2 linked regions of the Rhizobium rhizoryzae genome follow. The main gene of each other region encodes a partner of the protein of the gene in region 2 in a complex. Links are inferred from orthologs where the notes say so. Each region holds a gene or a part of one and is shown on either strand. Other genes may lie near its edges. The genes, in order: dnaN and dinB.

What was found.
Region 1: the proteins of dinB (region 2) and dnaN are in contact, whole or in part, in a solved structure (PDB 1OK7), measured with the Escherichia coli proteins. The link is inferred for Rhizobium rhizoryzae from one-to-one orthologs.

The regions. Positions count from the first base shown.
Region 1 is NZ_CP049250.1:669,242-672,335, forward strand. What follows is about bases 1-2,772. They hold dnaN (DNA polymerase III subunit beta), read left to right. Parts: upstream 1-713; coding sequence 714-1,832; downstream 1,833-2,772. Other genes in these bases: rsmI (16S rRNA (cytidine(1402)-2'-O)-methyltransferase), read right to left, coding at 1-452; pmtA (phospholipid N-methyltransferase PmtA), read left to right, coding at 1,955-2,551; G6N80_RS09420 (histidine phosphatase family protein), read left to right, coding at 2,560-2,772. Outside these bases: more of G6N80_RS09420, read left to right, coding at 2,773-3,094. UniProt on the Escherichia coli protein: Confers DNA tethering and processivity to DNA polymerases and other proteins. Acts as a clamp, forming a ring around DNA (a reaction catalyzed by the clamp-loading complex) which diffuses in an ATP-independent manner freely and bidirectionally along dsDNA.
Region 2 is NZ_CP049250.1:2,621,287-2,624,521, forward strand. Bases 170-3,082 are described here. They hold dinB (DNA polymerase IV), read right to left. Parts: upstream 2,190-3,082; coding sequence 1,149-2,189; downstream 170-1,148. Other genes in these bases: G6N80_RS18465 (MFS transporter), read left to right, coding at 170-338; G6N80_RS18470 (J domain-containing protein), read left to right, coding at 418-981; G6N80_RS18480 (MFS transporter), read left to right, coding at 2,447-3,082. In the rest of the region: more of G6N80_RS18465, read left to right, coding at 1-169; more of G6N80_RS18480, read left to right, coding at 3,083-3,235. UniProt on the Escherichia coli protein: Poorly processive, error-prone DNA polymerase involved in translesion repair and untargeted mutagenesis. Copies undamaged DNA at stalled replication forks, which arise in vivo from mismatched or misaligned primer ends.

The sequences.
Region 1 (3,094 bases), 2.0 Mb from region 2 along the record:
TCCGATGGCAGGCCCGACCCCACAAGGGCGGCCAGCGGTGCCGAGGGGCCTGGAATCGGTATGACCCGATAACCCGCTTCGATCGCCAATTGGCCCAGGCGATAACCCGGATCGGAAACCAGCGGAGTGCCGGCATCTGACACCAGCGCCACAGATTTTCCTGCCTCCAGAGCGGCAAGAAGCTTCGGTCCAGCCTCATTGGCGTTGTGTTCATGATAGGCATAGGGCCTGCCCGTAATGCCGAAACGATCCAGCAGCACGCGCGTGACCCGTGTATCCTCGCAGGCCAGCACATCAGCACCTGCCAAGGTTTCCAAGGCGCGCAGGGTGATATCACCCAGATTGCCGATGGGAGTTGCCACGAGATAGAGTGCCGGTTCCAGCGGTCGCGCCGGGATCGCCGTGTTCCCGATCCGATAGGTTTTCGCCGCCTGTTGTCGATCTTCCGTCACTGCTCAATGCCTGCCTTATTATTGTTACGTCTTTATGGGCGAGCGCCCCATGCTGGGCAAGGCAAAAGCGGCAACCATGTGGAAAGCTGTGAGTAGTTGATGCACCAACTTGATTCCGACCCGAGAATCGGAGGGGCCTCTTGCCTTTTTGCCGCTTTGTCTGCCATTTTGCCGATCCACATCCGTCCGACCAGACTGACGGACGAGAATAACATTCGGCTTCTCACCGGAAGCCGGCACGGTCGAAAGCGGTAGCATCCCATGCGTATTACTCTTGAGCGGTCCAACCTCCTGAAATCGTTGAATCACGTTCACCGGGTGGTGGAGCGCCGCAACACGATCCCTATCCTCTCCAACGTCCTGCTGCGTGCTTCCGGCAATGATCTGGCGCTGAAGGCGACGGACCTTGATCTCGAGATCACCGAAGAACTTCCGGCAATGGTCGAGACGGCCGGCGCGACGACGGTTCCGGCGCATCTTCTCTATGAAATCGTGCGCAAGCTACCCGATGGTTCGGAGGTTCTTCTGGCCGTCAATCCGGATGGCAGCACGATGTCGGTTCAGTCCGGCCGTTCCAAGTTTTCGCTGCAATGCCTGCCCGAAGCTGACTTCCCTGACCTGACGGCGGGAAGTTTCACGCATAGCTTCAAGATCAAGGCATCCGATCTGAAGATGCTGATCGACCGCACGCAGTTCGCGATCTCGACAGAAGAAACGCGCTATTACCTCAACGGCATTTTCTTCCATACGATCGAAACAGGCGGTCAGTTGAAGCTGCGAGCCGTTGCGACCGATGGACATCGCCTTGCTCGCGCCGATATCGAGGCGCCCTCCGGTTCGGAAGGCATGCCAGGCATCATCATTCCCCGCAAGACGGTGGGCGAACTGCAGAAGTTGATGGACGATGCCGAAGCGGTCGTCACCGTCGAGGTTTCGGATGCCAAGATCCGGCTGACGCTTGGCGGAATTGTCATGACGTCGAAGCTGATTGATGGCACGTTTCCGGACTACCAGCGCGTCATTCCCACCGGAAACGACAAGGAAATGCGCGTGGATTGCCAGAGCTTTACCCGCGCTGTCGATCGCGTATCCACGATTTCCTCCGAACGTGGCCGCGCCGTCAAGCTGGCATTGAGCGATGGGCAGTTGCTTCTGACAGTCAACAATCCCGATTCCGGCAGCGCCACGGAAGAAGTCGCCGTGGGCTATGAAAGCGAACCGATGGAAATTGGCTTCAATGCCAAGTATCTGCTGGACATCACGGCGCAACTTTCCGGCGAGGATGCAATCTTCCTTCTTGCCGATGCGGGTTCGCCGACACTTGTACGGGATACGGCGGGCGATGACGCACTTTATGTGCTGATGCCGATGCGTGTTTAATCTAAATTTCAAGGGTCGCAGCCGCGGCCCTTTTTTCTGCCGCATTTCAGATGCGACATTTTTTCTTGATTTTGCGTCATGACGGCGCGATGAACGGTTAATAGATTCGCGGGAGATAGTTGATGGAATTGCGCCTGAAGGAACGACTGGGCCGTAAATTCGATGAGGAAATCCGTTTCTTCAAGGGATGGATGGAGGGTCCCAAGCAGGTTGGGGCGATCCTGCCCACCTCCAGCGTCACAGCACGCCGGATGGCAAGCGTCATCAATCCGCAGTCCGGTCTTCCGGTTCTTGAACTTGGTCCCGGCACGGGCATCATCACCAAGGCAATCCTGAAACGGGGCATCAAGCCACAGGATCTCGTATCCATCGAGTATTCGACGGACTTCTATCAGCATCTGATGCGGACCATGCCGGACGTGCGCTTCGTCAACGGCGATGCTTTCGAGCTCCAGACCATTCTTGGCGACTTCAAGGATCGCAAGTTCGACGCTGTCATCTCCGCCATCCCGATGCTGAGCTTCCCAATGGAAAAACGGATCTGGCTTCTGGAAGACCTGCTGGACCGCATGCCACACGGCCGCCCGGTGATGCAGATCACCTATGGACCGGTTTCACCCATCATTGCAAAGCCGGATCGGTATCGCATCAAGCATTTCGACTTTGTCGTGCGCAATTTGCCACCGGCCCAGTTGTGGACCTATACGCGCCCTGATTAAATCAGGACATGTTCGGGCTCTATATCAGTCATCCTCAGGTGCAGATCGACCCGCAGGTTGCGGTTCCTGACTGGAGCCTGTCGCCGCTTGGGCGTGAACGCGTTCTTGCTGCAGCAGCACGTCCATGGGTGGCCAAGTTGCAGCGGATCGTCAGCAGCCCCGAGCGGAAGGCCATCGAGACAGCCGAAATCCTGGCCGAGGCGGCTGGCGTCGAGGTCGAAATCGCAAGCGCCAGCCACGAGATCGACCGGTCCTCGACGGGCTATCTCACGCATGACGCTCATGAAGAGGCGGCCAATCGCTTTTTCGCGGATCCCTCCCATAGCTTTCGGGGTTGGGAGAAGGCTATCGATGCGCAACAGCGGATCGTGACCACGATTTCTCAGATCATTCTGGAACATGATCCCGCCCGCCCCATCGCGTTTGTAGGCCACGGCGGGGTTGGAACGCTCCTCAAGTGCTCGCTTGCGGGTCGGCCCATCGCTCGAGACGGCGATCAGCCTCCAGGCGGCGGCAATCTTTTCTGCTTTTCTCTTGCGCGCA
Region 2 (3,235 bases):
TGATCGGATGTGGTGTTGCGCTTGCATTTCCATTGGCCGTGGCCACGGCGATCGAACGGGGGCAGGGGCAGCCTGCGGACAATCTGGCCGCGCTATCGCTGACGCTTCTGCTTTCGAATATCGGCGTTCCACCACTCCTCGGGTTCGTTGCGGAACATGCCGGGCTTCCGGCAAGCTTTGCTGTGCTCTTGCCCTTCCTGGTCATAAGCTTCATCATGGCGCCCGTCGCTCAGGGACGGGTGCCCCGATTGCTGGCAGGGCGTGTGCCTGTTGCTGCAAATGATGGGGAAAAAGAGGTGCTGGCCGCTGTTTCGCCACAAGATGCGGCGAGGGGTTGAGGCGAGCGATGTGACGCAGTACGAGAGGGTGACCTTGGAAAATCTTGCACCAGGTGGAACCGTGATCGACCCATACAAGATGCTGGGCGTGGCGCGCGATGCAGACGGCGCAGCCATCAAAACCGCCTACCGCTCCCGCGCAAAGACAGCACATCCGGATGCAGGCGGTGATGTGGACGCATTTTCGAAGCTGACGGCATCTTATGAACTGCTGCTCGATCCCGTGCGCCGCAAGGTTTACGATGACACGGGTTATGATCCGCAACTCACCGACAGCAAGGATCTGGAGGGACTGCTGGTCCTCGACACGCTGGTCAACGAGATCATACTGGATGAGCGGGCACCCGGCAGCTTCGACCCGATTGCCGCCATGCGCCGCAAATTGACAGACCGGATCGTCAATACACGTTTTCATATTCTGGAGCTGGAGCGCCATCGCGGTCGTATTCGCAACCATATGGACCGCATGGGCAGGCGCCCGGACAGCGACGTCATAGGCCGCATGCTGACCGCCCGTTGCGATACGATTGCCGATGCCATTACCAAAGCCGAGGGTGAGATCAAGGTGATTGAACAGGCCTATTCCATGCTCGACGGCTATACCTATGAGCTGGAAGTGGAACTTCCCAAGGCTGCGGAATAATACGGAAGGGTGATCCCGGGCTGGACAGGTGGGAAGCTCGCCTGCCTGTTCGTTGGCCATAGGCAGAAAGCGGAAAAATGCCTATGTTCTCCATCCCTGTCGCGTCCGCTTGACACAGCCCGGGTTCGATAGCCAAACCGGCACAACCCCAGACTGTTCCAGACCAGTTACATGAAAAGCGGGAGTTGGGCGGACGTTTCTGTTGCTTCCTCGCTGAGGCTGGACAGCGTGACGCCGAGCAATCGCACACCCTTGCGAAACGGATAGACGGTTTCCAGAAGCGATTCCGATATGCCCAGAACTTCTGCCTCGTTCACAAAGCACAATGTTTGGGTGCGACTGCGGGTAATCTGCTGGAAATCGCTGTACTTGACCTTCACCGTGACTGTCTTGGCGGTCATGTTGCGGGCGCCACAATAGGCCCAGATCTTGGCGACAAGCAGCGCAAGTTCCGCCTTTGCAGCACCAAGGTCGCTGATATCGGCCGCGAACGTATCTTCCGAACCGATGGATTTGCGCACGCGATCCGGCTTCACCTGACGGTTGTCGATGCCCCGCGCGATACAGTAAAAATAGGGGCCGGACTTGCCGAAATGATCGGTCAGGAAGGGCAGCGATTTCGTCTTGAGGTCGCCGCCTGTATGGATGCCGAGCCGGTGCATTTTCTCCGCCGTTGCAGGACCGACGCCGTGAAACTTCTTCACCGGAAGCTGTTCCACAAATGCCGGGCCGTTGCGGGGCGTGATGACGGCCTGACCATTGGGCTTGTTCAGGTCACTCGCCATCTTGGCTAGAAACTTGTTGTAGGAGATGCCCGCCGAGGCATTCAAGCCGGTGACAGCCTTGATCTTCTGGCGGATTTCCAGAGCAATTTCCGTCGCGATCGGCATGTCCTTCAGGTTCTCGGTCACATCGAGATAGGCTTCATCCAGCGAGAGCGGCTCGATGAGCGGCGTATATTCCGCAAAGATCTCACGGATCTGCTGCGACACGGCCTTGTAGACCTCGAAGCGCGGGCGGACGAAAATGAGGTCCGGACATTTGCGCGCCGCCGTCACCGAGGGCATGGCGGAATGGACGCCGAATTTGCGCGCCTCGTAGCTGGCGGCGGCCACGACACCGCGCGCCGCTGCCCCGCCAACTGCAACCGGCTTGCCTCTCAGATCCGGGTTATCGCGCTGCTCCACAGATGCGTAGAAGGCATCCATATCGACATGGATGATCTTGCGGATCGCGTATGTCGATATCGGCGCCGCCTTGGACAACTCGACGGACTGGTTTTCTGCAGAGGTCTGCACGGCGAATTCCATCATCTCTCATGGCCGGAACAAATATGGAACATATCAGCCCTGCCTTGATGTTGGAAGACGAATTTAGCGGTTGTGGAGAATGTTCCTTCAACTCCCCATGGAAAGCAACCGAGGAGTCGCAGAGTGACGGAACCGGAGCGGGGGTCTTGTGATTGATGCGAGCCGTACATCGAGGGCTTTCCGTGACCGCTCCCATATCTTCCGATCTTCGCCGCTCCATCTATGCGCTTGCTGCGCTGAACTTCTTTCTGGCCGATGCCCGAGATGGACTGGGACCGTTTCTGGACGGATTTCTGGCCACCCGCGGATGGGAGCCCTTCACGCTGGGCCTCCTGGCGACAATCGGCGGCGTGCTCGGCATGGTCGCGACACCGCTTTTCGGCGCGCTCGTCGATGCTTCCTCTCGAAAGCGAACGCTGATCATCCTGCCCGTGGTGCTTGTGACCGCCATGGCGCTCTGGACGCTGGCCACGCCCAACAATTTCTCTGTCTTCGGCGGGCAATCGGCAACGGCTGTCGTTGGCGCGGTGATCGGGCCTGCCCTGATGGGGCTGACGCTCGGGCTCGTTGGCGAAAAACGATTCTCGGATCAAGTGTCGCGCAACGAGTTCTGGAACCATGCAGGCAATGTGTTCTCTCTTGGGGCAATCTATATCGGAAGTCTCTACTTCGGCCTGAACGGGGTCGTGGGCCTGATGTTGTTGACGGCCCTGGCGGCGATCATCGCGACATTGGCAATCAACCCTGCGCACATTGACAACCGTGTGGCGCGCGGTATGGGAGCAAAGGAGCAGGACGATGGGCCATCCGGTCTTTCCGTACTCACCCATAGCAAGGGCCTTATCCTGCTGGCGCTTGTGCTGATGATTTTCCACTTCGGAAACGCGCCGATCAGCCGGCTGATTGCGCAGGATTTTTCGATCCAGCTAGGCAGCCCTTTTCGT